DNA from 4 places in the Pseudoalteromonas sp. LC2018020214 genome. Region 4 is predicted to be linked to each of the others. Evidence: predicted binding sites of a transcription regulator. Region 4 holds the regulator's gene; each other region holds the start of a gene.
The links. Region 4 encodes sigma-54, which starts transcription at its own class of promoters, with help from an activator protein. Its sites were predicted from a motif close to GTTGGCACGNNNNTNGNNT; they were not measured.
Positions count from the first base shown of each region.

Region 1 (7,849 bases), 1.3 Mb from region 4:
CGTTGAGCGCGCAGGCGATATTGGTTTATTCAAAATAGTATCTGAAAGCGGTATTGCAGCAGGCGTTCGCCGTATTGAAGCGGTAACTGGTGCTGATGCAGTTGCTTATGTTAGTGAGCAAGAGCAACAATTACATGATGTAGCTGCTTTAGTTAAAGGCGACAGCGCATCGGTACTTGAAAAAGTAACGGCGTTACTTGAAAAGTCTAAAGGTCTTGAAAAGCAAATTGCGCAACTTAACGATAAGTTAGCAAGTGCGGCGGGTGCATCTTTACTTGATTCGATTGTTGAAATTAACGGCGTTAAGCTACTTGTAGCAAATGTTGAAGGTACTGAATCTAAAGCACTTCGCGGTATGGTTGATGACCTTAAAAACAAAATTGGCTCAGGTGTTATTGCACTGGGTGTTGCCAGTGGCGACAAAGTAAGCCTAATTGCTGGTGTTACTAAAGACTTAACAGGCAAAGTAAAAGCCGGTGAGTTAGTTAACCACATGGCAGGCCAAGTAGGTGGTAAAGGTGGCGGTCGTCCAGATATGGCACAAGCTGGTGGTAGTGAGCCACAAAACCTTGCTGCTGCACTAGATAGCGTTACAGCTTGGTTAACTGAGCGTACTTAAGCCTAAGTGGCGCTTATTGTTCAAAAATTCGGTGGCACTTCGGTTGGCTCAATAGAGCGAATTGAAGCAGTCGCCGACCTTGTTGTAAAAACCAGACAACAAGGACATCAAGTGGTTGTGGTGCTCTCGGCTATGTCGGGAGAAACCAACCGCTTAATTAATCTCGCCAAACAAATCGATACTCGCCCGAGTAGCCGTGAACTAGATGTACTTATTAGCACCGGAGAGCAGGTTTCTGTATCACTACTTGCTATGGCCATCATAAAACGTGGCCACTCTGCTGTGAGCCTATTAGCCGATCAAGTCAATATTTTAACCGATAACATGTTTGGTAAAGCTCGTATTGCAGAGGTTGCTGCTACGCGTTTGAAGCATGAGCTTGAGCATAATCGTATTGCTATTATTGCTGGGTTTCAGGGGCGTGATGTTGAGGGCAACATTACAACGCTTGGGCGCGGCGGTACCGATACATCGGCTGTGGAAATAGCTGCGGCTATAAAAGCTGACGAATGCCAGATCTATACAGACGTTGACGGCGTATATACTACAGATCCTCGTGTTGAACCTAACGCGCGCAGAATGAGCCAAGTTACCTTTGCCGAAATGCTAGAACTGGCAAGTTTAGGGGCGAAAGTTTTGCATATTCGCTCAGTAGAAGCCGCAGGAAAACATAATGTGCCACTTAGGGTGCTTTCGAGCTTTAATCCCGATGAAGGTACATTAATAAGTTTTGAGGAGAACGATATGCCAAGCAAGGTTGTATCGGGGATTGCGTTTAATCGTGACGAATGTTTAATTAAGGTACACGGTGTGCCAACGGGTACGCAATATCTTTCAAAAATATTGAAACTTTTTGCCGAAAATGGCATCGAAATAGATATGATTAATCAAGTTAATCATAACTTTGAAAAAATAGACTATGCTTTTACTGTGCACTCGAATGATTATCTGCAAGCACTTGAATTATTGAGTGAAGATCAAACTCAGCTCGGTGCTCAAAATATAAGCGGATTGCAAGCAGTAGCTAAAGTTTCTGCTGTTGGCATGGGTATGAAATCACATTCTGGTGTCGCTAGTTTATTTTTTGATGCATTAGCGCAGGAAAATATTAATGTGGTTTTAGTCTCGACTTCAGAGATTAAAATTTCAGTTTTAATAGATGAAAAGTACTTAGAGTTGGCTGTTCGTGCATTACACAAGGCATTTTTAACAGAAAATGGATAGATTGCGAGTTTTTACTTACTTTTCAGTCTAATTTTCATTAGTATGTTTAAGCGGAATCTTATAATTTTTATTGGAACATGGGAGCAAGAGAATGCTAATACTAACTCGTAGAGTAGGTGAAACCCTAATGATTGGTGACGAAGTAACAGTTACTGTTCTAGGTGTTAAAGGAAATCAAGTTCGAATCGGTGTTAATGCACCAAAAGACGTATCAGTGCATCGTGAAGAGATTTACATGCGCATACAAGCTGAAAAGTCGAACCCTAATCCGGGCAATGCTTAATCAACACGTATACGTAGTTGAGTAATTAACTCAACTAGACTAAAAGCCACTCACTGAGTGGCTTTTTTGTTTATAAAAGCGAGTGTTTCAGGATTAAGTATTTGTTTTGATATGTACTGCATACCGCTTTTGTTTTTAATAATAATACCTTGCTGGGTGTCAATTACTTCGCTTATATTTTGCCATTCTAATTGATAGCTTTTGTAATGATTAGCAGATTTAATACCTTCTTCATCAAAGGTAAGTGTTACCTCAGAGCCTGATGCTCTGCTGAGCATTTGTCTGGTTACCCACCATGGTCTGCGATAGTAAAATGCGACGCACTCGAGTACCGCTAACATGATCATAAACGATCCTAAGTAATGATCGTCTAAAACATAAATGCCAAATAAACCAAGCGCAACTAACAACACAAGTAAAAAGTATTTAGGTTTTGCACGCTTACTATAAGGGAGTGACTCATCAAAACACTCGTAAAAGTAGGGTTTATCTAATGTGTAGGTGGTTGTGAATGCCATTTTGCCTTGCTTTAAATATCGTTTTTTTTATTTTAACAAGCTAACTGCTAAATGAGCAGCTTTATAGTCAGTGATTTTATTACTGGCACAAAAAAACGGCTCGAAAGCCGTTTTTTTTAGCGGTACAAGAAGAATTAACAGTTAGTTTCTTCAGCGTTCACGCCTTCTTTAACATTTTCACATGCATCTTCAACAGAGTTTTGCACGTCAGTTACTGCTTCGTCGATACGTTCGCCAGCATCTTCTGCATGGTTGTCTTCACAACCCATCATGAAAAAACCTGCAAATACTGCGATTAGTGCTGCTTTTAAAGTTGTAGAGTTCATAGTGTAATTCCTTGTAAGTATTAATTAAATTTTAGTGTTTGTTAGTTGAATGCTTTATCTACCTGGGTGATTTACCACGTAGTGCACCTGAAACTAATGAAATCACTAAAAGTACTAAAAAGATAAAAAATATAATTTTTGCTATACCAGCTGCGGCACCTGCGATGCCACCAAAACCTAACACTGCAGCGATTAAAGCAATAACTAAAAATGTAATTGTCCAGCGTAACATTGTTTTCTCCTTGGTTATCAAATTTGCTCATAATAACTAATGCCAGTTATATGCCAAAATTTATTTGTTATAAATATCAATTGGTTATTGTTTTTTGCTATTACTCTAGTTATTAGTTGGTTAGTAACTTTTACGCTTTGTTATGTAAGTTATTCACACTGTTGCAAATAACTGCTAAATGTTCACTAAATAAACTCGTTTTGGTAAGACCAATTAACAATTAGTGTGTGGCTTTGCATTTAATATTAAGAATTAGTGTTTATTTTTACTTAGCTTGATAGTTAATTAACAACTTCCATATAACTATTAGCTATAGTCGTTATTTCTTGTATGTATTGTAGAGCGCGTGATTGCTGAGTTATAGCACGTAAATTAATTGAGTGTTATGTTGTTTATTGTTTAATTGGTTTTACCAATTTACAAGATGTAGACAAAGCGATTAGTTTTGTTATTATCCAGTGAATAAATATTTAATTAAATCGATTTTTTATTTTCGATATGGGTTTCAAGGGGAGAAAAATGGATATAGGTGCTCTACTCACAACGGCTGGTAACTTAATGCTTACTGGCATGGTTGGAGTGTTTGTATTTCTGTCGATATTAATTGGTGCAGTAACGCTTATGTCTAATTTGGTGACGCGCTTTAGCGAACCTGACGTGGCGACACCAGTTAAATCACCATCTTTTAAATCTCAAGGTGTGCCTAATGAGCACATCGCTGCTATTAGTGCTGCCATTGCTCAGTACAAATCAAATAATAAATAAGGGGCACACACATGGCTAAATTAAAATTAACAGAATTGGTATTACGCGATGCTCACCAATCATTATTAGCAACGCGTATGCGCCTAGACGATATGCTACCGATTGCTAGCAAATTAGACGATGCGGGTTATTGGTCTATTGAATCGTGGGGCGGGGCTACATTTGACTCGTGTATTCGTTATTTAGGCGAAGATCCTTGGGAGCGTATTCGTGCACTTAAAAAAGCGATGCCTAATACTAAACAGCAAATGCTATTACGCGGTCAAAACTTATTAGGTTACCGCCATTACGCTGATGACGTAGTTGAAAAGTTTGTAGAACGCGCACATAAAAATGGCGTTGACGTATTTCGTATATTTGATGCAATGAACGATGTTCGCAATCTAGAAACAGCTATTAAGGCGGCTGTAAAAGTAGGCGCTCACGCTCAAGGTACTATTTCGTACACAGTTAGCCCTGTTCATACACTTGATATGTGGCTAACTCTTGCAAAACAGCTTGAAGATATGGGTTGTCACTCAATTTGTATTAAAGATATGGCGGGTTTATTAAAGCCGTACGATGCTGAAAAACTAATTAAAGCACTTAAAGAAACTGTATCTATTCCAATTGCTATGCAGTGCCACGCTACAACAGGTTTAAGTACTGCTACTTACCAAAAAGCAATTGATGCTGGCATTGATATGCTCGATACCGCTATTTCATCAATGAGTATGACTTATGGACATTCTGCAACTGAAACTATTGTATCGATAGTTGAAGGAACTGAGCGCGATACTGAGCTTGATTTAAACCACCTAGAAGAAATTGCTGCTTACTTTAGAGATGTACGTAAAAAATATGCGGCATTTGAAGGTAGCTTAAAAGGGGTTGATGGGCGCATTTTATTAGCTCAAGTACCTGGTGGCATGCTTACAAACATGGAAAACCAACTTAAAGAGCAAGGCGCAGCCGATAAGCTTAATGAGGTTTTACTTGAGATCCCACGTGTACGTGAAGATCTTGGCTTTTTACCTTTAGTAACACCAACGTCGCAAATTGTTGGCACTCAAGCGGTACTTAATGTGCTAACGGGTGAGCGTTATAAAACCATTACTAAAGAAACTGCTGGCGTATTAAAAGGTGAATATGGCTTAACACCAGCACCAATGAATAAAGAGCTACAAGAGCGCGTGCTTGATGGAGCGGAAGTTATTACTTGTCGCCCTGCTGATAACATTGCACCTGAGCTTGCAACGCTTGAAGCTGAGTTATTAAAAGAAGCACAAGAGCAAGGTTTAACACTTGCTGATGATCAAATTGATGACGTATTAACTTATGCATTATTCCCACAAGTTGGTTTGAAGTTTATTAAAAACCGCAACAACCCAGATGCATTTGAGCCAGTACCTTCTGTTGAAGATAAAAGCAGTAAAGCACCTTCTAAATCAGTTTCAAATAGTAACAAAATGAAGGCTGAGCAATACAGCGTAAAAGTAGATGGTAAAGTTTATGACGTAGTCGTAGCGCAAGGTGGTGAACTTAAAGAAGTAACATTAAAAGACTCTGAGCACATTCCTCAATCTGCTTCGGTTGCATCAGGTGAAACACTTAACGCGCCTCTAGCCGGTAATATTTTTAAGATTAAGGTAAAAGCTGGGCAAGTTGTTAACGAAGGCGATGTAGTGATTATTATGGAAGCCATGAAAATGGAAACTGAAATACGCGCTACGCATACCGGAACAATTGCTGAAGTGTTAGTTAGTGAAGGCGATGCTGTAACTACCGGCGACGCTATGATTGCATTAGCTTAGGAGTAAATAGAGGATGGAAGGTATTTTAAACCTCTGGAATGCGACAGGCATTGCTAACTTTACAATCCCATCGTTAATAATGATTGCGGTAGGGTGTTTATTACTGTTTTTAGCGATAGCTAAAGGCTTTGAACCACTATTATTACTACCTATTGGTTTTGGTGCAATTTTAACAAATGTACCAGTGGCAGGTTTGTCAGACCCAGGTGGGCTTTTGTACTACGTTTATTATGTGGGTATTGATACGGGGATTTTTCCGCTGTTGATATTTATGGGAGTAGGGGCGCTGACCGACTTTAGCGCGCTTATTGCAAACCCACGTATGTTGTTATTAGGTGCGGCTGCACAGTTTGGTATTTTTGCTACATTGTTTGGCGCTATATTACTTAACTATGTGCCAGGTTTTGAATTTACTCTACAGGACGCATCGGCTATAGCCATTATAGGTGGTGCCGATGGGCCTACTGCAATATTTTTAGCATCTAAACTGGCACCTGATTTACTAGGCGCAATAGCAGTAGCTGCGTATTCATATATGGCACTTGTGCCAATTATTCAGCCGCCAATTATGCGTGCATTAACAACCCCAGAAGAACGTAAAATAAAAATGCCAGAGCTTCGCAAAGTATCTAAAAAGGAAAAGATTATTTTTCCTCTTATGGTGCTTAGTTTAACGGCTATGTTTTTACCGGCTGCTATACCGCTGGTAGGTATGTTTTGTTTAGGTAACTTAATGCGAGAGTCGGGTGTTGTTGATAGATTAAGTAACAGTGCTCAAAACGAAATCATCAATGTTACAACTATATTTTTAGGTTTAGCTGTAGGTTCAAAGCTTGCTGCAGATAAGTTTTTAACTGTTGAGACGATTGGTATTTTAGTGCTTGGCGCACTGGCTTTTGCAATTGGTACGGCATCTGGCGTATTTATGGCAAAAGGACTTAACCGTATATCTAAAACACCTATAAACCCATTAATTGGGGCTGCAGGTGTATCTGCTGTGCCAATGGCGGCACGAGTAGTTAATAAAGTTGGCCTTGAAAGTAACCCACATAACTTTTTACTTATGCATGCAATGGGACCCAACGTAGCGGGTGTACTTGGTAGTGCAGTTGCTGCGGGTATTTTATTAGCACTTGTTGGCTAAAAATGTAATTTAAAATAGATTAACCATTAAGCGCAGTTTACTGCGCTTTTTTTTGTTCTTAATTTGTTCACCGCTAAATGGTTTCTTGTTCAGCACTTTTTGTTTACAGTAACAGCTCTTCAAAATTTTAAGGATAGTTATCATGCTTCACACACCTTTAGCAAAGCACTTGCCTCATGTTAGTAAACTTGTATTTGGATGTATGGGTCTGGGCGGCGGTTGGAATAAAGACGCAATCACTGATGCACATGTTAAGCAAGCTCATGAATGTATAGATAACGCCATTGAAGGTGGTATTAATTTTTTTGACCATGCTGATATTTATACTTTTGGTAAAGCAGAACAGGTTTTTGGTAAAGCATTAAGTGAGCGACCAGAGCTTAGAGAGCACATGTATATTCAATCTAAGTGTGGGATTCGTTTTGAAGATGACTTAGGGCCAAAGCGCTATGATTTTTCATCAAAGTGGATTGAGCAATCAGTTGAAGCATCATTAAAACGATTAAATACAGATTATTTAGACGTACTTATGCTGCATCGCCCTGATCCACTCATGGAAGTTAACGAAATTGCTCGCATATTTAGTTGCTTAAAAGAAAGCGGTAAAGTGCGCAATTTTGCAGTGTCTAATATGCAGCAGCACCAAATGAACTTTTTACAACATGCGCTTGATATGCCAATCGTTGCTAACCAAATTGAGGCTAGTTTACAAAAACATCAGTTTGTTGATGACGGTGTATATGCCGGTAACAGTGACGGTAAAGATCTTAATTTTACACCAGGTAGTATTGAGTACTGTCGCCATTTTGAAATCCAAATTCAAAGCTGGGGTAGTTTATGCCAAGGCTTGTACAGCGGTAGTGATTTATCAAACGCATCTCAGGCAGATATCAACACCAGTCTTTTAGTTAATAAGCTGGCTGCACTTTATGAAACCTCTGCTGA
Region 1 is NZ_CP066804.1:3,036,336-3,044,184, reverse strand. Features, by position in the region: gene alaS (alanine--tRNA ligase) at 1-619, shown strand, start outside; gene JG479_RS13515 (aspartate kinase) at 626-1,843, shown strand; gene csrA (carbon storage regulator CsrA) at 1,935-2,126, shown strand; gene JG479_RS13505 (YcxB family protein) at 2,177-2,644, opposite strand; gene JG479_RS13500 (hypothetical protein) at 2,779-2,970, opposite strand; gene JG479_RS13495 (DUF1328 domain-containing protein) at 3,029-3,202, opposite strand; gene JG479_RS13490 (OadG family protein) at 3,722-3,967, shown strand; gene oadA (sodium-extruding oxaloacetate decarboxylase subunit alpha) at 3,979-5,760, shown strand; gene JG479_RS13480 (sodium ion-translocating decarboxylase subunit beta) at 5,774-6,904, shown strand; gene JG479_RS13475 (aldo/keto reductase) at 7,047-7,849, shown strand, end outside.
Region 1: the regulator sigma-54 is predicted to act here: its motif matches at 3,242-3,260, upstream of JG479_RS13495 (DUF1328 domain-containing protein).

Region 2 (7,849 bases), 380 kb from region 4:
TTGACCGTATTTTTTTACTGAGACATGAGCCATGGGAAGATCCTAAAATTTAAAACAATAAAATTATGTGAAAGCTAATATAAAAATGTAATAAAACTTTTATGAGAACAAAGCAATATTAATGCCAAGCATTTTCACTTATTTATGTATCGGCATTTGTAACTTCAACTTAAATTTATAATTGAGTTTATTTACTAACAATAGCATTTTTATTGCCGAGTAAATTAATTTTTAGAGCTAAGTTATAGCTAGGTAATAACTAAGTTAAAACTATAACCCATACTTAATGATTAACTATTAAGTATGATTGACTTAACTAGCCCGTCTGTTTTTTGGCGTTTATGTCAAAAAACTGCCGCTATCACTTGCATCCATGCTGAACTGGCTTACAATTTAACTAATTATACAAATTAGTGAAAGTACGGCTCGCTAAATATGATCTTGATTTTAGATAATAATAACAACCGCGCAATAGGATTAAATGCTTCACTTGGCTTTATTGGTGAAGCTGCTCAACTATTAAGCGAAGACTGCTTTGAACAAGAATGCAAAAAATATCAGCAGCAAGAATGCATGATTATTTTAGGAGCGTTGCAATCACTTGACCACGAAAGCTTAATTAAACGCTATCCAACATTACCGTTTTTATTAATTGGCGAAACGCTAAAACCATTATTAAGTATAGCTAATGTAGTGGGGCTTATTTGCGAGCCATTTAATCACGAAGTGACAACGCAGTTACTTCACGATTGCCAGCAGTATCAGCGTATGCTGCCTAATGAGCATAAGCATACTAAACCGCATAAAATCTTTGATGGACTTGTTGGTGAAACAGAGGCCGTAAAAGATGTTCGCTTTTTAATTGAACAAGTGGCAAAAACCGACGCTAATGTTTTAATTTTAGGTGAATCAGGCACTGGTAAAGAAGTGGTTGCCCGTAATGTACACCTGCTTTCAAAGCGTATTAATGGACCGTTTGTACCAGTTAACTGTGGTGCTATACCGGCTGAGCTGCTCGAAAGTGAACTATTTGGCCACGAAAAAGGCGCGTTTACTGGTGCTATATCGGCGCGTAAAGGGCGGTTTGAACTAGCTCAAGGTGGGACGCTATTTTTAGATGAAATAGGCGATATGCCACTGCAAATGCAAGTTAAGTTGCTGCGAGTATTGCAAGAACGAAGTTATGAACGAGTTGGTGGTACAAAGGCTATTCAGGCTGATGTACGCGTTATTGCAGCCACGCATCGTAATCTTGAAACAATGATTGAAGAGGGCAGTTTTAGGGAAGATTTATATTACCGCTTAAATGTATTTCCTATCGAAAACCCATCACTGAGTGAACGTGCTGATGATATTCCGCTGCTTTTAAAGGAGTTAATGCGCCGTGTTAACGACCAGACTGGTTCTACCGCTAAGTTTACCGAGCGCGCAGTTGAGAGCTTAAAAGAACATGCTTGGCCTGGTAATATTCGTGAACTTGCTAATTTGGTGGAGCGTATGGTTATTATGTTCCCTGACAAAGTGGTCGATATTCCTGATTTACCTAACAAATATCGTTACATTGAAGTTGAAGCCTACGAGCCAGAATACCCTGAAGAGTTAATGGAAAAAGACGCCTTTAACGACATATTTAGCACAGGCTTTAGTGATTACGAAACTGAGCCAGACGCTGAGTTTAGCCAAACGGGTAGTGGGCTATTACCTGATGATGGTATTGAACTTAAAGATTATTTAGCAGAGCTTGAAATTAGCTTAATTACCCAAGCGTTAGAGCGCTATGATTACGTTGTAGCTCGCGCTGCAGAGATATTAGGGGTTCGCAGAACAACACTCGTTGAGAAAATGAAAAAGTATAATCTTTCACGAGATTAGAAGTACGAAAATGGTGAAATACTTTTCGTTATTTATTATTCATTTGTGATCAATCACTTTACGGGCTTTGCCCGTCACGCAAGCAAGCTTGGCGTCTACAAGATAATCGTAAACTTAAACCTTGGCGGTAGACGCTGAGCTTGCTCGCGTGAAAAGCGAAGCTTTTAATCATTTAAATAAAACGTTATTTCACAAAGAGAAAAACGAAGGTAAATGAGAAACCATAGTCAACTTACGCTTTACTTCTCTAAAGCGCAGCGTCTCTTAACCTCTTTGTGAACTAATCACTTTTATGGTTATAAATCACTTACTCACTAGAAGCCTTAATAATTTCTTCTTTTCTAAAACAATCATTACTATGATCGTTAACCATACCGCAGGCCTGCATATGAGCGTAAACCGTTGTAGGGCCTAAAAACTTAAAACCCCGTTTTTTTAAATCTTTAGCAAATGCAGTTGATGCCTCTGTAATTGCAGGATAATCCTCAGCGTTATTTAAATTACTTATAATCGGTTTATTATCGACAAACTGCCATTGGTAGTTACTAAAACTTCCAAATTCTTTTTGTATTTCTATAAAGCACTTTGCGTTGTTAACAGTTGCCGCAATTTTTAATCGGTTGCGCACAATACCCTCATCAAGCATTAATCTCTCAATGTCATCTTGTGTGAATTGTGCCACTTTATCTACATCAAAATTAGCAAATGCTTTTTTATAACCGCTGCGCTTTTTTAAAATTGTGTACCAGCTTAAGCCTGCTTGCGCTGATTCTAGAGTGATAAATTCAAACAGCTTTGTATCATCATAAAGGGGGACGCCCCATTCTTCATCATGGTAAATAACGTAGTCGGGTTTAGTGGTGTCGAGCCACGGGCAACGGCACTTTATTTGCTCACTCATTATTATTCCTTTTTGCGTGCGTCATTTTTATGTCGCTCAAATTATTGATGTAACTTAATGATAAGTATGTAAATAAATTTTGGTATAAATCGTGCATTTAGACATGTATCTACATCAATTCGAGATTTGATTATGGCCCTTGCTAGCGTGCTAAAACCACAGTTTTTTTCTGCAAATCAGTATAACCCATGTTTACTTCAAGAGGAGTACATTGGTGAATTAAGCGATCTGCGCAAGCAAGCAAGTTGGCTTTCGCACTTGGTTGATACCATGCCAGCAGGTGTGGTTGTACTTGATGGCAAAGGGTTGATTGCAAAAGCGAATCAAATAGCGATTGATATGCTTGGCGAGCCACTTGAAGGCGAACGCTGGTTTAATGTTATTCAGCGCTCTTTTAGGCCACATCAAGATGATGGCCATGAAGTGTCTTTAAAGGACGGGCGCCTAATAAAGCTTGATATTACTGCTTTAGCACCAGAGCCTGGGCAACTTATTTTAATGACGGATTTAACCGAAACTCGCCGCTTACAAAAACGTGTTGCACATATGCAGCGATTAAGCGCGCTGGGTAAAATGGTTGCATCATTAGCGCATCAAGTACGCACGCCGCTCTCAGCCGCTATGCTGTACGCTGCTAATTTAGGGTCTAAGCGCTTACCCGAAGCATCTCGCGATAATTTTCAAACAAAGTTAATGTCGCGTTTAAAAGATTTAGAAACTCAAGTAAACGACATGCTGTTATTTGCTAAAAGTGGCGATCAGCAAGTTGTTGAGCAAGTTTCAATGCAGCAGCTTTTAACAGAAGTTAAAGCGGGCGCTGATGCGATGGTCGCACTTAATGAAAGTGAATTGGATGTAAGCTTACCAGAACCCGATATACAAATAGTTGGTAATAAAACGGCATTGGCCAGTGCTATTCAAAATCTTGTGCACAATAGTATTCAAGTTATTGGCGGCGGCGCAAAAGTAAAAATTAGCGCACAAAGAGATTTAAAAGATTTAGATATGGTTCGTATTAGTGTGAGCGACAATGGCCCAGGTGTTGATTTAAGCCAAAGCGATAAAATTTTTGAACCATTTTTTACTACAAAAAGTCAGGGCACAGGTTTAGGGCTTGCTGTAGTGAGTTCGGTGGCTAGTGCGCACCAAGGCCGTGTTGATGTGACTAATAATACGCAGGGTGGTGCCTGCTTTAGCTTGTTACTGCCTATTAAGGCAACATCTAAATTAGAGGGGTCATTATGAGTAACACTATTTTAGTTGTCGAAGATGACGCAGGGCTTCGTGAAGCCTTAATAGATACCCTTGAAATGTCGGGTATTGAATGTGTTGCAGCGAGCAGTGCTGAGCAAGCAATGTTACTGCTTAAAAAGGATCAATTTTCGCTTGTTGTAAGCGACGTGCAAATGGGCGCAATGAGTGGACTGGATTTACTACGCAGTATTAAATTAAACCACCCTGATTTACCTGTATTGATGATGACGGCCTATGCCACAATTGACGATGCGGTAGAGGCCATGCGCCTAGGTGCAATTGACTACATGGCAAAACCATTTGCACCTGAAGTGCTGTTAAATATGGTGAGCCGTTATTTGCCTGAAAAAGAAAAAGAAACCGACGGCCCCATTATTGCTGATCCAACTAGTATTCAATTATTGGAGCTTGCAAGTAAAGTAGCACGCTCTGATGCAAGTGTAATGGTACTTGGTCCAAGTGGTTCAGGTAAGGAAGTACTTGCGCGTTATATTCATGATAAGTCGAGCCGATGTAATGAGCCATTTGTAGCGATTAACTGCGCGGCTATTCCTGAAAATATGCTCGAAGCCACGTTATTTGGTTACGAAAAAGGGGCTTTTACGGGGGCGATTCAAGCATGTCCGGGTAAGTTTGAGCAAGCACAAGGCGGTACTATTTTACTTGATGAAATTACTGAGATGGACTTAGGACTACAAGCTAAACTTTTACGCGTACTGCAAGAACGTGAAGTAGAGCGTTTAGGGGGGCGTAAAACAATTCAGCTTGATGTACGTATTTTGGCAACCAGTAATCGTGATTTAAAAGAAGCTGTGTCTGAAAATCAGTTTAGAGAAGATTTATATTACAGGCTTAATGTTTTTCCACTTATGTGGCGACCATTGTGCCAACGCCCTGGCGATATTATTGTATTGGCTAAGCATTTAATTGAGCGCCATATAAGTAAAAGCAAGGAGCCTATGGCGTATTTAGATAAAGCTGCCGAGCAAAAGTTACTGGCTCACGCGTGGCCTGGTAATGTGCGCGAACTTGATAACGTTATACAGCGTGCACTTATACTGCGAAGTGGCGATACAATAAACGAGCATGCTATTTTTATTGAAAACTTAGTATCTAATAACTTTGTTATGGAGCCTTCATTGGCACCGGCGCAAACTGTATCGCCAACAGAATTAGCTCACGCAGATAAAGGTGTTGATAAAAGCACGTTAAGCTCTGCATATTATGATGAAAAATCGCATGCAGAGTATGAGCCTAAACAAGGTTTGCTAGCGGCAGATACCGGTAGCTATAAAGATGAGCTTAAAGACAAAGAGCATCGCATTATTTTAGAAACCCTTGCACGTTGCCAAGGTAAGCGTAAAGACGTTGCCGAAACGTTGGGCATAAGCCCACGAACTTTACGTTATAAACTAGCGCAAATGCGCGATTTAGGTATTTCACTTCCTGCATAACCTCCTATAAACCCTAAGTTTGCGCTGTGAGCTTAGGGTTGTCAAAACTCTGACTCACACAAATTAAAGTTAACTCGTTGTATTTTAATGATTAATTATTTGGCATGCTTTGTGCTTTATTACTTATAAGAGTTCACTGCGTGTCAGAGATAAATTATGAAAATTCAAAACAGTGCTGTATTTCAAGAAATGCAATCAATGGCTTTAGAAGCCGGCCGTAATAATCAAACTAATAAACTGCCAACTCAGGTGCAGTCTACTTCTACAGCACAATTTGGCGACATGCTAAGTGATGCAATAAATTCAGTGCACGGATTACAACAAGATGCCGCGCAAAAAGTAACAGCAGTTGAGATGGGGGATCGAAGTGTATCCCTTGCTGAGGCGATGATTGCTTCTCAAAAATCGTCAGTTGCTTTTGAGGCTACAGTACAGGTTCGTAATAAACTTGTTGAAGCTTATAAAGAAATCATGAACATGCCTGTTTAATTAGGTAGTGGAGAATTATTGTGGCGCAATCTAACCAATCTACAGACCTAGCACTTGCTGGTGGCGGTATTGACCAAAGTGGTGGTGATGATCAACAAGAACAAAAGTCAGGCTACTTAAGTGCTTTAAATGGTGTTGATGTATTGCGCCAAGTAACATTGGTTATAGCATTGGCTATTTGTTTAGCTATCGCGATTTTTATTATTATTTGGGCTCGTCAGCCAGATATGCGCCCGTTAGGCAAAATGCAAACAGAAGAGCTTATTCAAACATTAGACTTTTTAGATGCTCAAAAAATTGAATACCAACTAGATGGCAATGTTGTATCGGTTGATGAAAGCGAATACCAAAACATTAAACTGCTAATGACCCGCGAAGGGTTAGAGCAAGGCCCTGCATCTGGCTCTGACATAATTATGCAAGATATGGGCTTTGGTGTAAGCCAACGCTTGGAGCGTGAACGTTTAAAACATGGTCGTGAACAGCAATTAGCACGCACCATTGAAGAGCTAAATAACATTACTCGCGCCAAAGTATTGTTAGCCATCCCTAAAGAAAACGTATTTGCCCGCAGAGAGAAAAAACCATCCGCTACTGTTGTATTAACACTTAAGCGTGGCCGCTCACTTGACCGTGAAGAAGTAGACTCTGTTGTTGATATGATTGCTTCAGCAGTACAAGGCTTAGAGCCTGCACGTGTTACGGTTACTGACCAAAATGGTCGATTATTAAACTCAGGTTCGCAAAGCTCATTAGCAGCACGCTCTCGTAAAGAATACGATTTAGAACGTAAGCGCGAACAAGAGTATCTTGAAAAAATAGACAGTATTTTAATACCGGTTGTTGGGCTTGCAAACTATACAGCTCAAGTTGATTTGAGCATGGACTTTAGCTCAGTTGAGGAAACTCAAAAGCGTTATAACCCAGACCTACCAGCGGTTAGAAGCGAAACCACATTTGAAGAAAACAACATTGGTGGTTTAGCTGTTGGTATTCCTGGTGCGCTTACAAATCAACCACCGCTAAACTCAAACATTCCTGAGGTTGCGGGGCAGGGCGGCGCAGGCACAGCTACGTCACCAACACGTAGCCACAAAGAAGCAACACGTAATTATGAACTCGATACAACAATTTCTCACAAGCGCCAGCAAAGTGGTGTAATACGCAGAATAAGTGTGTCAGTTGCTGTTGATTACGTCCCTAAAGTGGGAGAAAACGGCGAAACAACAATGGCCCCGCGCTCGGTAGAGGCATTGTCAAATATTCGTCGCTTACTACAAGGTGGTGTAGGTTTTGATATGCAACGTGGTGATGCACTTGAAGTAGTAACAGTGCCGTTTGTACGTGAAGCAACAAATTTAGCAATAGAAGTGCCACTGTGGGAACAAGACTGGTTTATGAAAATAGCCCGCCTTGTACTAGGCGCCTTAGTTATCATTGTATTGATAATGGCAGTAGTAAAACCAATGCTTAAGCGCTTAATTTACCCAGACGATACACTAGAAGAATACGACGAAGATGCATTAAGTTCAGGCGTAGATATTGGCGACAATACACTTGATATGCTAAATAAAGACTTTGATTCTGCTTCGGTTGGTTTCTCAAGTGATGGTACACTGCAGTTACCGGATTTACATGGCGACGAAGATTTACTCAAAGCAATTCGTGCCCTTGTAGCTAACGAACCAGAACTATCATCACAAGTAGTGAAAGCGTGGTTAACAGAAGATGACTGATCAAGAACAAAAACAACTCCCGCCAGCCTTTGATGTTGATAAGCTAGATGGGGTAGATAAAGCCGCTATATTACTTTTGAGTTTATCAGAAGAAGATGCCGCGCAAATCCTTAAACACTTAGAACCTAAACAGGTGCAAAAAG
Region 2 is NZ_CP066804.1:1,049,268-1,057,116, forward strand. Features, by position in the region: gene fliS (flagellar export chaperone FliS) at 1-33, opposite strand, end outside; gene JG479_RS04510 (sigma-54 dependent transcriptional regulator) at 436-1,872, shown strand; gene JG479_RS04515 (DNA-3-methyladenine glycosylase I) at 2,180-2,773, opposite strand; gene JG479_RS04520 (sensor histidine kinase) at 2,906-4,018, shown strand; gene JG479_RS04525 (sigma-54-dependent transcriptional regulator) at 4,015-5,481, shown strand; gene fliE (flagellar hook-basal body complex protein FliE) at 5,638-5,970, shown strand; gene fliF (flagellar basal-body MS-ring/collar protein FliF) at 5,991-7,706, shown strand; gene fliG (flagellar motor switch protein FliG) at 7,699-7,849, shown strand, end outside.
Region 2: the regulator sigma-54 is predicted to act here: its motif matches at 5,580-5,598, upstream of fliE (flagellar hook-basal body complex protein FliE).

Region 3 (7,849 bases), 770 kb from region 4:
CTGTAGTTGATGGCCTCAAACCAACAATAAAACGCATTATTAGTCATTTTGATTTTAAGGCCCCATTTGTAAATTTAGAGCGTGATATTCGCCTCCTTGTTAAAGCTTTTTATAAACAAGCCCCCGATACACATCACCAACCTTGGCAAATGCGCTTTGATATTTTACACACACCTTTTTATCGTAATAAAGCAGCCTATATTGTTGGTCGTGTTGTTTCAAAAAGTGGGGTTCAGCCCTTTATAATCGCTGTATTACACGATGAAGATAACGGATTATATTTAGATGCACTTTTAACTAAGTCATCTCAAATGCGTGTTATTTTTGGCTTTGCCCGCGCTTATTTTATGGTAGAGACACACGCACCTTCAGCACTTGTTCGATTTTTAAATCAACTTATGCCAAACAAAACACTTGCTGAACTTTATAACGCAGTGGGTTTTCATAAGCAGGGGAAAACTGAGTTTTACCGAGAGTTTTTAAATCACTTATCTCACTCTAGTGATGAGTTTACAATTGCACCGGGGACTCCCGGTATGGTGATGATGGTATTTACCCTCCCCTCATTTGGCTATGTTTTTAAAGTAATAAAAGACAAATTTGGTGAGAGTAAACCCTTTGGCCGTGATACCGTATTAAAACGCTATCAACTGGTAAAAAATCATGATCGCGTTGGCAGAATGGCCGATACCATAGAGTATTCTAACGTCGTATTTCCTTTAGCGCGTTTTGATAGTAATTTACTTGCGCAATTACATAAAACAATTGGCTCATCAATGATAATTGAGGGCGATTGGTTGATCATCAAGCATTTGTATATTGAACGGCGCATGACACCTCTTAACTTGTTTTTAGAAAATGCTGATGAAGAAAGTGTCGCCGACGCGATTGAAGAATATGGGCAAGCCCTAAAAGAAATGATTGCTGTTAATATATTCCCTGGTGATATGCTCTTAAAAAACTTTGGTGTAAGTAAGCACAAACGTATTATTTTTTACGATTACGATGAAGTTCAATATCTAACCGATATGAACTTTAGAGCATTACCAAAAGCAAAGAGCTATGACGACTATCTAATGAATGAACAAAGTTACTCTGTTGCACCACAGGACGTATTTCCTGAGCAACTTTGTACATTTGTAATGCCAAACCCTATGTATAAAAAGTTTTTACTCAGTACTCATCCTGAGCTTATAGATGTTAGCTTTTGGAAGCAGGCACAACAAAATATAAAAAATGGTCAGGTAAGTCATATTTACCCATACCCGACAGCACAGCGCTTTATTCACCACTGGTAAGCGCTAAAGGACACACACAATGAATATAAGTAAAATAGATTTAAATTTACTCGTTTACCTCGATACATTGCTTCGAGAATGCAGCGTAACACGCGCTGCTAATCAATTGAGTATAACGCAACCTGCAATGAGTAATGGCCTTAAACGTCTTCGTAACTTATTTAACGACCCTATTTTAGTTCGTACCAGCGATGGTATGGTGCCTACCGAGCGTGCTTTGGAGTTACAACCCGTTATTCGTGGCATATTAATGACGCTTGAAGAAACTCTAGCTCCTAATCGAGAATTTGAGGCAAGCCAAAGTAAGCGTGTGTTTAGAATAATGGCCAGTGATTACGCTGCAAGTACATTAGCACCAAAGCTTTTAAGTAAATTGCACGAAGAAGCCCCTGATACTACTTTAGATATACTCACACCAAGTGATGTCACCTTTCATGATGTAGAAAACGGTAAAGTAGATATGGCAATCAACCGTTTTGAAAACTTACCTCAGTCTTTTCATCATAAACGTATTTGGAAAGATAGTTTTTGCTGCTTAGTAAAAGCCGATAATCCTATAATTGAAAACTTTAGTCTCGACAGCTATTTAAAAGCGCGCCATATATGGGTAAGCAAAACAGGTTTTGGTGTAGGTGTAGGTATGGACCCTAAAGATGTGCAAAAACTTGGCTGGGTTGACGAAGCACTTGCTCACTTTGGTAAGCATCGTAATATTGCCACTTTTACGCGTAACTACCATGTGGCAATCCATTTAGCTAAAGAGAAAAATTTAATTGCGACCCTTCCTTCAAAAGCCGCAAATATATATTTAGATGATCCGGGGCTTAAAATTTTAGAGCCACCATTTCCAATCCCTCCTTTTGAGCTTGATATGATTTGGAGCCCACTGTTACATCGCGACGCGAGTCACATTTGGTTACGTCAAAAAGTAGCTGAAGTAGCTGAAGAGCTAAAATAACTTTATTACACAATATAATGTAAAAATTGCTAGGTTAATTTTAGCCTGTTAACTTAGCATCTTACTAAAATAAAATTAAACCAATAAAATCAAATAACTACATAACTATTGAAACGTGGAACATACATTGCTTTTATTAGATTGAACTATACATTCATTTAATTAAAGAGGTCATTATGAACACCCATCAAGGATCAGAAGTAAATCATATTACTGACATCATTCAAGTTATGAACAGCGGCATAGATTTTTATCAAAAAGCACAGGAAAAAGTTGAAGACCCTGCTATTGGTGCACTTTTTCAGCGTATGATTGATGCCCGAAAAGTGAGTGTTGAGCGCTTGCAGCCATATGCAATTAATGAAAAAGGCGAACGCGAAGATGGCTCATCTTTCGCAGTTGAAGCACGACGTGCGTACACAGCCCTATTGACTACTTTTACCTCACACAACGACAGCACGTATGTAAAAGAGCTTGAAGAGGTAGAAGATAAAACCCTTGAAGAAATTAAAGCAGCAATGGATAAACCGCAACCAGCTGACTGCGAAGCTGCACTGGCTAAAACATTATTAACAATGCAAAGCTGCCATGCAGAAATGAGCCGTATGCAAAAGCATTAAGCTTACATAGCGCATAACTAGAACCCAGCCTCGAGCTGGGTTTTTTATTGCCTCTAATACCAATCTACATATTTTTTTAAGCAATTTAACGAATTGAATTACATTATAACGATGCTAAATAGACCCATATTTAAGCAGATCGGTATAAACACCACCTTATTTCACCACATATTAAATACATAATTAGTACAAATATTTAATGTTATTAGAATGTTTATTTAACCACGCTTTATTTTTGCTGTGCTAATTTTGTTAATAGGTACCTAAAACCTTGCTGTGGCGCCGCAGCATTTAATTAAAAATAAGGTCCAATATGAAAAGCAAACTACAAAATAATGCTGATGTAGATATGACCCCGATGTTAGACATAGTGTTCATTTTACTAATTTTCTTTATTGTAACTACATCTTTTGTAAAACCTGTGGCTATTGAATTAAACCGACCACTCGACAGCCCTCAAATAGATAAGCCTGTTAAAAATGCTTTATTTAGAATTGATGAAAGTAACGGAGTATATTTTTCGGGGAGGTTAATTGATTTAGAGCAAGTTGCAACTAATTTAGCTATGTTCGCGGCTGAATATGAAATAAGTTCGGTACTTATAACCGCAGACGAAAACAGTACACATAATACTTTAATGAATGTAATGAATAATATTAAGCAATACGATGATTATCCAATAAGTTTGATTTCTAAATAGAATCAGCCCAAGCTAAAACCAAAAAAAGGGCCTTACGGCCCTTTGAGTTAAATAACAAAAGGGAGAGTTGCTTAACCTAAATTCTGGCTAATAAATCTATCTCTAGCAGCTATTTTCAGCGTTAACTGCGTTGAATTTAATTGCAATAGGCCAGCTATTGACGCGTAAATTCGCCTTGTTTTCACTGAAAACCTCTGGCTAGAGAAATCAAAGTTTAAATATCTTAACCAGAGTTTAGGTTAGTAATTAAAAACGGTATTCTGCACCTACGTAGTAGTAAGCACCGTTAAATCCAAACGGAGCCGAACGACGTGAGTAGTCAAACACACCTGAGCTACTTATTACTGTGTTGCCACTAGCATCCACAATAGTACCTGAGCGAGAGTTACCTATTTCATTTTTATCTGGGTAAACATCGAACAAGTTATTTGCACCAATATTTACTGATAAATCTTCAGTAACGAAGTAGTTAACTTTAACGTCAGTTAAAATTTCTGCGCCATACGTTTGACGACCGCCATCTTCTACTGTGTATTCACCAAAACGATTAAGTGACAGGTTAACAGTCCAATCATCACGTTGATAAAGCGCACTTAAGTTAATACGGTCCTCTGGTTGCCACTCTTCTATAATAGAGATGTCTTCAGCTGAGAATATATCTTCTACTTTTACTGTCTCAAGGCTTGAGCCAGCAGGAGAGAACAACGATACAACATCTGTTTTGGTAAAGTTAGCTGCAAGTGTAAAATCAAGCGTGCCGCCTAAACCTTCGGTGTTCCACGTTGCTACAAAATCAACACCACGAGTTTCTGTATCAGCACCATTTAAGAAAAACTGCCCTACGCCAGCACCAGCACTGTTTAGTGCTGCATCAAGGCTTGTAGATAACCCTTTACCTAAGCGATCACTAATTACAATACGGTCGTCAATATCAATCGAGTAGTAATCAACGGTTACATTAATATTATCGGTAACGTTATACACAATACCTAAACTACGGTTTTGTGATTTTTCTTCTTTAAGTTTTGGAATACCTAAACTTTGCGCAAGTGTTGAATCATTTCTAAATGTACCAACTTCTTCTGCAACTAAATTACCATTAGTATCAACAACAAATTGTGTGCTTACGTTATTAAAGTAAAGCTGCTGCATTGAAGGCGCTCTAAATCCTGAGCTTAATGCACCACGTAATGAAATATCGTCGGTTATAGACCAGTTACCAGCAAGTTTAAAGTTTACTGTATCGCCAAAACCTTTGTAGTTATCGTAGCGAAGTGCACCAGATAAAATCACATCTTCAATTACATAAGCTTCTGCATCTACGTAAAATGAAATTACATCACGTGACTCATCCACTGAAGACGCAGGTGATGAACCACCAAAACCTTGTGAACCACCCGATGCATCTTCAGAGCCAACACCACCACTTAAACCGCTGTAAATACTTACACCATTTAATGTGTCGTAATCGCGGTACGCATATTCATTACCTTCTAAAATACGGTATTCATCAGTACGTATTTCAGCACCCATCGCTAACGAATAATCATCAAAGTTTTGCGTAAAATCAATATTGATTGTTTGCAGTGATAATTCCATGCCGTAAGCGTACGCTTCACGTGGAATAGTTGTACGAATATCAGCTGCACTTAAGCCTTGGTCATAACGTAAAAAGTTAGCGTATGAGGCATTGATAGTGTCACTTGTAGTGTAATCAATGCTGTTCTCACCATAGGTGTAAGATAAATCAAGGCTTGCATCGTTATCAAATTCAGTTTTATAACCAAAATTGTACGAGATATCGTCGATAGTTGTGTTGATTTTTGGTAAGAAACCTAGCGGAATCGTCGCATCGTTATCTTGTAGTACTGGGTTACCACCTGCATTTGCATTATGACGGAAAAATGCAGCCGACTCATTTTCACGTGTTGAGTAAGTAATAAAGCCGTAAAGCTCGCCATCACCTAACTCGTAACCGGTATTAATTGTTAAACCAAACTGCTGAGAGTCAGCATCACCAATTCTAAAGGTATCACGATCGGCTGTCAGCTCACGCGGATCACCAGCAAGTAAAGTGCCGTCACTTAGTTCTGTACAACCATAAAACTGACAAGAGCCATGTAAACCGGCACGGTTAGTGGGTGCACGGTCACGGTAATTAATAGTTGTATTTAAATAACCGTCATCACCTAGCGCAAAGCCTTTATTAAAATCAAGGTTAATGGTTTCGCCATCGCCTTCAGAATATTGACCGTAGTTAATAGCCGCTTTACCACCTTCACTACCATCTTTGAGCACAATATTAATAACACCTGCAATTGCATCAGAACCATACTGAGCAGCAGCGCCATCACGTAATACTTCAATGCGTTTAATTGCAGAGGCTGGAATTGCATTCATGTCAGTACCTGCGGTACCACGCCCAACAGAGCCATTAATATGAATAATACTTGCTTGGTGACGACGTTTGCCGTTAATTAACACCAATGTTTGATCGGGGCCCAAACCGCGAAGTGTCGCAGGTCTTAAAGCATCAGTACCGTCACTAATTGCAGAGCTTGAAAAGTTAAATGAAGGGGCGATAGACTGTAGCATACGACCAACTTCTGTTTGGCCTGTATTTTCAAGCGCTTCAGCACTTAAGATATCTACTGGAACGGGTAAATCTTCAACTGAACGTCCTGCTACACGGCTACCGACAATAGCAATTTTTTCAATTTTTTCTTGAGCGACTTCTTCTGCTGCGTTTACACCTTGCGAATTTACTGCAAGTAAAGCTGGTAATACTGCTGCACTGACCGCTGAAAGCTTCATCATGTTGTTATCATTCCTGTTGATTTGTTTGAGTTTTATACTCAGTAAACCATTTTGATCAACAACCGCATCGAGCTCAGTCCCACCTAATAATGCCTCTAGAGCATCTAGCTGAGTGTAAAATCCATAAACTGAATTTGCGTCATACTGCTTTGCCAACTCATAAGAAAACACCACGGTTTGCTCTGTTTGTTTAGCATATTCAATTAAGGCTTTGTCTGCTCGCTGCGCTTTTATATCAAATTGCACCATTTGCCCAGTGGTTTGTGTTGCTGCTTGTACACTTAAACTAAAAATAGCCGGTGCAAGCACACTAAATCCACTCAATAAATGCGTTTGGTTACTGCGCAACTTATATAAACAGCTGACAAACAAAAATCCTCTATGGGTTTGTTTCTTTTTTTTAATGTTTTTTTTACGTTCAATCTTTATTGATGCAACTTTATCTAACATTAGTTTGATTTGCATAACGTCTACTTATGATTCTGTATGGTGTTTTAGCGTTACTACATGCTCACCTAAACGCTCATGATCAATCGAAAAATTAGTTTGTAAACTTTCTAGTAAACCTTCAACGTCACCGGCTTTAAATACTCCAGCCACTTTAATACTGGCAAGCTCAGCTGATGAAAGCTCAAAACGTGTGGCTGTATAGCGGCTTACTTCATTTAAAGCATCGCTTAGCTCTTCTCCATTAAAAATAAGCATACCGTTTTGCCATGCCAAATCGCGCTGTACGTCGTTCATTGAAAGCTGCGTAATTGGCTTTGTAACACTTTGCTCAATAACTGCTTTTTCGCCTGAGGTAACAATATTGGCATTAATTTGACGAATTTTTTGCGTGCTATTATCTGCAAGTTGATAATCTTTAAAGTCATTTGCATCAACCGCTACACTTGGGTCGGTGATCATCACTTTGCCTTCAGTAACCACCAGTTCTAAATCTGATGAAGTATTGCGTTGTACATTAAATACCGTGCCTAACGCGGTAAAACTTTTATCACCAGCCATAACACTAAATGGACGCGTGGCATCTTTTGCTACATTAAAGCGCCCTTCCCCACGACTAAGTAATAACTGCCTGCGGCCTTTACTATAAGCAACTTCTAGTAAGCTATTAGTATTAAGCTGTACTATGGTGCCGTCTGGCAACACATACGTTGCTTGCTCGCCTACTTTTGTTTTGTAAATTTTAGTGTAATTAACTTTTGCAAGCTCTTGGTTGTAGCCATTTTCTAAATTAATTAATAAGTAGCTGCATACCATTAACGCTGCAAATAAGCTCGCTGCAATTGAGTAAGAAAAAATCCACTTGTTTTTTGATGTTTTAGTATTGTTTCGCTGAGGAAATAAATGACTTAATTCGTTTAATACTGAAAGCTCATCCCAAAGCTGAGCAAGCTCGTATATAGAGTCTTGATGTGCGGTGCTTTGCATCATCCATAATTTAAATTGCTCT
Region 3 is NZ_CP066804.1:1,440,894-1,448,742, reverse strand. Features, by position in the region: gene aceK (bifunctional isocitrate dehydrogenase kinase/phosphatase) at 1-1,298, shown strand, start outside; gene JG479_RS06380 (LysR family transcriptional regulator) at 1,318-2,256, shown strand; gene JG479_RS06375 (ferritin-like domain-containing protein) at 2,433-2,876, shown strand; gene JG479_RS06370 (ExbD/TolR family protein) at 3,190-3,576, shown strand; gene JG479_RS06365 (TonB-dependent receptor plug domain-containing protein) at 3,823-6,858, opposite strand; gene JG479_RS06360 (FecR family protein) at 6,868-7,849, opposite strand, start outside.
Region 3: the regulator sigma-54 is predicted to act here: its motif matches at 2,371-2,389, upstream of JG479_RS06375 (ferritin-like domain-containing protein).

Region 4 (7,849 bases):
GCAGCTAATCAGTGCCGAAAAAGATGAAAACTCAACTGACCGCGTTCACACAATTTTAGTACCGATCGAAACTAAAAAAAGTAAAAAAGGCGATAAAGGTCAACCATGAGCACATTAAAAGCAGAACTATTGGCAAAAAGCTATAAAGGTCGTGAAGTTGTAAAAAACGTCGGCCTTGAAGTACAAGCTGGCAGTATAGTTGGCTTACTTGGCCCTAACGGTGCTGGTAAAACAACGACTTTTTATATGATTGTAGGGCTTGTTCCTAGCGACAAAGGTAAAATATCTATTGATGATAACGATATTACTCTTTTACCTATGCATAGTCGTGCTAGATTAGGCATAGGCTACTTACCACAAGAGTCATCGATTTTTAGAAAGCTGACTGTTTATCAAAACTTAATGGCCATTTTAGAAACGCGCAAAGAACTAAATAAACAAGCCAGAGAAGACACGCTCAATAACTTATTAGATGAATTTAGCATACAACACATTCGTGATAGCCAAGGTATGGCATTATCGGGTGGAGAACGTCGTCGTGTAGAAATAGCACGAGCGCTGGCAGCAGATCCTAAATTTATACTACTGGATGAACCGTTTGCCGGTGTTGACCCTATTTCGGTATTAGATATAAAGAAAATAATAGAACATCTTAAAAATCGTGGGATTGGTGTCTTAATTACCGACCATAACGTAAGAGAGACCCTTGATGTTTGTGAAAAAGCCTACATTGTTTCTCATGGGGAGCTGATTGCATCAGGTACTCCAGAACACGTATTAAATGATAAAACAGTACGCGATGTTTACTTAGGCGAGCAATTTAGGCTGTAACATTTACGCCATGTCTTTAAGCATCTGCTAGTATTAATTATAACAACATAAAAGGATTGTTAGAGATACATGAGGCAATCACTACAGCTGCGCATGGGCCAGCAACTTACAATGACTCCACAGTTGCAACAAGCTATTCGTTTGTTGCAACTCAGTACATTGGATCTCCAGCAAGAAATACAAGAAGCTCTCGACAGTAATCCACTATTAGAGGTTGAAGAGGCAGACTATTCTGAAGACGCTGCTGGTAAAAACGAGCAAAAAGCTGATACCGATGACATAACTGTTAGCGCATCTGCTGATGATGCTCCGAGCGAATACGAACAAGATACTGGTGAAGCACTTGCAAAAGACACGCTAAGTGACGACATGGCTATGGATGTTAGTTGGGATGAGTACATGAGTGCCGCCCCAGCAGCCTCATCAGGTCCAATGCCTGAAGACGAATCAATATACCAAGGCGCCTCTACTGAAACGCTCCATGAGTATTTAATGTGGCAATTACAACTAACGCCATTTAGCCCTACCGATGAAGCCATCGCTATTGCGATTGTAGAGGCCGTCGATGATTCAGGTATTTTAACACTAAGCTGCGAAGAGATTTTAGAAAGCTTTAATCAAGAAAACGAAGATGATAACGAAGATGATAACGAAGTTGAACTTGATGAAATTGAAGCGGTATTAAAACGCATCCAACTGTTTGATCCTGTTGGTATTGCTGCACGTAGTTTACAAGAGTGTTTGTGTATTCAGCTTAATCAATTTGATAAAGAAACACCTTACATTAATGAAACGAAAATGATTTTAACCGAGCATATTGATCTATTAGCAGCTCGCGACTATCGTACATTAATGAAAAAAACTAAGCTCAAAGAAGAAGAGCTTAAAGAAGTAATGACACTAATACATACTCTCAACCCAAAACCTGCAGATACTATTGTAAGGGAAGAATCTGAGTATGTTATTCCTGATGTGTCAGTTAAAAAAATTAAAGGCCGCTGGGTTGTCGAATTAAACCCAGATAGCATGCCTAAAATTCGTGTTAATAGCCAATACGCGGCAATGTCTCGCACTGTAAAATCAAGTGGTGACAGCCAGTTTATTCGCTCACATTTACAAGAAGCTAAATGGTTTATTAAAAGCTTAGAAAGTAGAAACGACACGCTATTGAAAGTTACTAATTGTATTGTTAAGCAACAACAAGGCTTTTTTGAACATGGCCCTGAAGCCATGAAACCAATGGTTTTAAATGATGTCGCTGAAATGGTAGAAATGCACGAATCGACAATTTCACGCGTAACTACTCAAAAGTACATGCATACACCCCGTGGTATATTTGAGCTTAAATACTTTTTCTCAAGCCATGTAAGTACTGAAAACGGTGGTGAATGTTCATCTACAGCAATACGTGCGCTTATCCGAAAATTAATCGCAGCAGAAAACTCAGCAAAACCATTGAGTGATAGCAAAATAGCGGATATATTGGCTGAGCAAGGAATTAAAGTAGCAAGACGTACAATCGCAAAATACCGCGAATCTCTTGCTATTCCACCGTCAAATCAGCGTAAAAGTCTGATTTAAGACGCTAAACTAAGAGGGTAATGCTTATGCAACTAAACTTAACTGGTCGTCACGTAGAATTAACCGATTCACTAAGAGACTATATTAATACTAAATTTGCGAAGCTTGAAAGACACTCTGATCATATAAATAATGTTCATGTCATTCTCGATGTAGAAAAATTAAATCAAAAAGCAGAAGCCACAATACACGTAAGCGGTGCTGAGCTATTTGCCTCTACAGAACATCAAGATATGTATGCCGCTATTGACTCGTTGATCGACAAGCTCGATCGCCAAGTAATCAAACACAAAGAGAAGCTTGCTCGACACTAATATGATGAAATTAAGTTCACTTATATGCCAGGACTGCAGCAAAGCTGCGGTCCTTTTTAATAGCAAAAAAAGAATTTTAGAGTTCATTAGCGAACTTGCTCACGACAAACTTCCGTATTTACCGCAACAAGATATTCTTAATGCTTTAATGAGCAGAGAGAAATTAGGTAGTACAGGTATAGGGCGTGGCATTGCTATTCCTCATGGAAGAATGAGCGGTGCAGAAGAGCCTTTGGCTTTAGTGCTCGTTAGCGAAACTCCAATAAACTTTGATGCAATCGATAATCGCCCTGTTGATATTTTTGTCGCACTCATCGTACCAGATGGCGATAACCAGCAGCACTTAAAGACTCTAGCAACCATTGCTGATAAACTAAACAACAAAGATTTTTGTAAACAGTTACGCAGTGCAAAATCTGATACTGAGCTTTACCAAGTTATTGTCGATCAATCATAGTTTTATAAAGGGTGTTAAATGGAGTTAATTATCATAAGCGGTCGTTCTGGTTCTGGAAAGTCGGTTGCTTTGCGCGTTGTAGAAGATTTAGGTTATTATTGCGTTGATAATATTCCAGTAAACCTACTACCTTCATTAGTTCGCAGTGTGTCTGATAGCTACGATAAAATTGCTGTTAGCATTGATGTGCGCAACATCCCTAAAGAACAAGATGAATTTAACGATATTCTTGAATACTTGCCTGGCTTTGCAAACCCTACGTTGTTTTATTTAGATAGCGACGATCAGACATTGATCAAACGCTTTTCAGAAACACGCAGATTACACCCACTATCAATAGACTCGTTGCCGCTTGATTTAGCCATCAAAAAAGAAAAAGAATTACTTGATGTATTAACCACTCGCGCCGACTTTATGATAGATACGACTGATTTAAGTGTTCATCAACTCGCTGAATCTATTCGTGAAAAGATTTTAGGTAAAAAAGATAAGCAACTGATTGTCACATTTGAATCATTTGGTTTTAAACACGGTATACCAAAAGAAGCAGACTACGTATTTGATGCACGCTTTTTACCAAATCCACACTGGGAACCAGAGTTGAAGCCTTTAAATGGGTTAGATCAACCGGTTAAAGACTATTTAGCTAATCACAGCATAGTGCAAAAATTCACATGGCAAATTCAAACATTTGTACAAACGTGGTTACCGCATTTAGAAAGAAATAACCGCAGTTATTTAACCATTGCTATTGGGTGTACAGGCGGGCAACATCGCTCTGTGTATTTAGCGCAAACTATCGGTGAAAGTTTTGCAATGACACATCCCAATGTAAAAATTCGCCATCGCGAGCAAGAAAAATAATATAGCTGAATAATCACCTGTTCAGCTTAGGTAGAGTAAGTTATGCATTGTGAAGATACCTTTTTAATAAAAAACAAATTAGGCTTACACGCCAGAGCAGCTACTGTGCTTGCGCAATTAGCAGTACAATTTGATGCGACAATCACATTATTCCAAGATGACAAAGAAGCCGCAGGCGATAGCGTACTTGCATTAATGTTACTTGAAAGTAGCCAAGGAAAAGAAGTTAAAGTTGTTTGTAAAGGCCCTGATTCTGAGCAAGCTTTACACGCTGTTGGAGAATTAATAGCACAACGCTTTAATGAACAAGAATAACCTGTTTTATAAAAACAATATTCGCATTACTAATGCTTCAATTAAAACAGACATATAAAATAAATAGGTTAGTAACGCCAGTTAACTCACCTCCCCCCATAAAGTAATATAACAATTTATAAAGGACGCCAATGCCAGAAGCTTTTGAACAAGATTACCCACTACAGCAACTAAAACAGGTGACGAAGTCACTCAATAGTGGTCAGTTTGTTCAAGTTAGGCGCATGCTCGCAAAAACGGCTCCTTGTGATACCGCATTATTATTAGAATCATCACCGCATAAAATTCGCCGACTGCTTTGGCAATTGGTCGATCCTGATGTGCAGGGTGATGTTCTTGAAGAATTATCTGAAGATGTTCGTTTAGGCATTATTGCCCAAATGGAACCTAAGCACATTGCCGCCGCAACTGAAGATATGGGCCACGATGACTTAGGTGAAGTATTACGTAGCCTGCCAGATACCGTCTATAAAGACGTTGTTAGCGCGATGGACATTCAAGACCGTGAACGTGCCACGCAAGCACTGTCATATCAAGAGCGTTCAGCTGGTGCACTAATGAACACCGATACGGTGACCATTCGCCCTGATGTAACACTCGATGTTGTACTTCGTTATATTAGACTGCGTGGTGAGCTACCAGAGGGTACAGATGATTTATATGTTGTTGATAAACATAACTGCTTTATAGGCGCTTTATCGCTGAGTACATTATTAACTAATCCGCCAGAAAAAATTGTCCGCGATTTAATGGATGAAGATTGTGAGTCTATCCCAATCTCTATGGATGAAAGTGAAGTAGCGCAATTATTTGAGCGTCATAATTGGATATCGGCCCCTGTAGTGGACGATAACGACCAACTCCTCGGTCGTGTTACTATCGATGACATCGTTGATGTAATCCGAGAAGATGCCGAGCATAGCTTATTAAGCCTAGCCGGTCTTGATGATGAAGAGGATACATTCGCGCCTGTACTAAAAAGCTCTAAAAAACGCTCAGTTTGGCTAGGAGTTAATTTACTAACCGCACTTGCAGCTGCTTTTGTAGCTAGCTTTTTTGAAGGCACTTTAGATGTGCTCCCTATTTTGGCTGTGCTTAACGGTATTGTCCCTTCTATGGGTGGTGTTGCTGGTAGCCAATCATTAACGCTTGTTATCCGCGGTATTGCAGTAGGTCATATAAACCAAACAAACCAACGTTTCTTGATGATGAAAGAACTGGCCATTGGCGCGCTAAACGGTATTTTGTGGTCACTATTAATTGCGGGTGTTATTGCGCTATGGCAGTGGGACTTTATGCTTGGTGGCGTACTCGCCTTCGCTATGTTTATGAACTTAGTGGTGGCAGGTGTTGCTGGTGCAAGTATTCCAATAATTCTTAAGAGAATGAATATAGACCCTGCTCTTGCAGGGAGTGTGGTGCTAACCACGGTGACTGATATTGTTGGCATATTCGCCTTTTTAGGTACTGCTACATGGCTGCTGATATAAATTAAACGCTTTAAATGTAAAGAACTACAGCAAAAATACTTAGGGTAAATCAGTAGCTATGGCAACGGATACCAAACATAAAAATGACATACCTAAAAAAACGCTAAAACAAAAAAGCGTATCCATATTAAAAAGTGTATTGGTATATGGCTCTATATTTTTCGTCATTTATACCGCCGTCAATTGGTGGCGGCAACCTGTCATGCCAGCAAATCCTCAATTACAATTAATCGATTATAAAGCGCAAAACATTGATTTAGCAGCAATGAGCCAAGATAAACCCACGCTTGTGTATTTTTGGGGAACTTGGTGTCCTATTTGTACTATTACCTCCCCTGCCATAAACGAACTCGCAAACGAGAATAAATACCCTGTTGTGAGCATCGCGATAAAATCAGGCTCTGATCAAGAGCTGCATGATTATTTAAATGAGCAAGGCTACAGCTTCAGTACTGTTAACGATCAACACGGGGAGATATTTTCCGATTGGCAGGGACAAGTCACGCCATCTTATATAATCTTAAAAGATAATAAAATGACGCAAGGACTCACCGGCATTCAGCCGTTATGGTCACTTAAATTGCGTTTGTGGTTATCATCAATGCTTTAAAAAAAAGCTAAACTTAGCACAGGATATCTAAAGAGAGGGGCTCTAAAACCTCACCCTTTATCACCTACAATAATATAGATAATAAAGAGCAAAGCTGACTTAATTTACATATAAAAAAGCTAAAAAACGCGTACCGCAATTAGCCTTATCTATTAGCAAATAAAGTTACTAACGTGTGCTTTGACGATTACCGCCTACTTTTGGCTTAGTGTTTGCCTTTTTAAATTGGCTAAAACCGGTATGTCGCGTTAGTGCCGGACGCCCACCTTTTTTACCACCTTTACCTGATTTTTCATCGCGCCCTTCTTCTGGCACTAAACAGTTAGGCCCTTTACCAATTAAATTAGCTTTACCCATTTTACGTAGAGCTTCACGTATCATTGGCCAACCAGCTGCATCGTGGTAGCGTAAAATAGCTTTATGTAATCTACGTTGGCGTGCGCCTTTAGGTACTGGAACAACTTCTGAGTTGTTTTTTATATTACGTAAAGAGTTCATCTCTGTATGGTAAATAGTCGTCGCATTAGCCATAGGTGATGGGTAAAAATTTTGTACCTGATCAAGCTTAAAGTCGTTTGATTTAAGCCATAAAGCCATGTTTACCATGTCTTCATCTTTTGTACCTGGGTGAGCAGATATAAAGTAAGGAATTAAATACTGCTTTTTACCGGCTTCTTTAGAGTACTTATCAAATAGTTCTTTAAATTGATCGTACGCTCCCATACCTGGTTTCATCATTTTTGATAATGGACCATCCTCTGTATGCTCTGGCGCTATTTTTAAGTAACCGCCTACATGGTGCGTTACTAATTCTTTAACGTAACGCGGGTCGCGTACAGCTAAATCGTAACGTACACCTGAAGCAATCAATACCTTTTTAATACCCTTAACTTCACGTGCTTTTTTATACAAATCTATTGTTGGCGTATGATCTGTATCCATGTGTTTACAAATATCTGGATACACACATGATAAGCGTCTACAGGTACTCTCGGCCTTTTTGCTCGTACAGCGCAGCTTATACATATTCGCCGTTGGGCCACCTAAATCAGAAATAACACCAGTAAAGCCGGGAACTTTATCTCTAATTTGTTCAATTTCTTCAATAATAGATTCTTGTGAACGACTTTGAATAATGCGCCCTTCATGCTCTGTAATTGAGCAAAACGAACAACCACCAAAACAGCCACGCATAATATTAACAGACGTTTTAATCATATCGTAAGCAGGGATTTTAGCATCACCATAACTTGGGTGAGGAATACGCTGATACGGCAAACCAAATACAGCATCCATTTCATGTGTTTCTAATGGATATGCTGGCGGGTTTACCCAAATAGAGCGATCGCCATGTCGTTGGTAAAGCGCCCTTGCACAACCAGGGTTT
Region 4 is NZ_CP066804.1:674,042-681,890, reverse strand. Features, by position in the region: gene lptA (lipopolysaccharide transport periplasmic protein LptA) at 1-109, shown strand, start outside; gene lptB (LPS export ABC transporter ATP-binding protein) at 106-831, shown strand; gene JG479_RS02905 (RNA polymerase factor sigma-54) at 901-2,412, shown strand; gene hpf (ribosome hibernation promoting factor) at 2,439-2,726, shown strand; gene ptsN (PTS IIA-like nitrogen regulatory protein PtsN) at 2,731-3,183, shown strand; gene rapZ (RNase adapter RapZ) at 3,202-4,047, shown strand; gene JG479_RS02885 (HPr family phosphocarrier protein) at 4,090-4,362, shown strand; gene mgtE (magnesium transporter) at 4,494-5,852, shown strand; gene JG479_RS02875 (protein disulfide oxidoreductase) at 6,055-6,462, shown strand; gene JG479_RS02870 (YgiQ family radical SAM protein) at 6,631-7,849, opposite strand, start outside.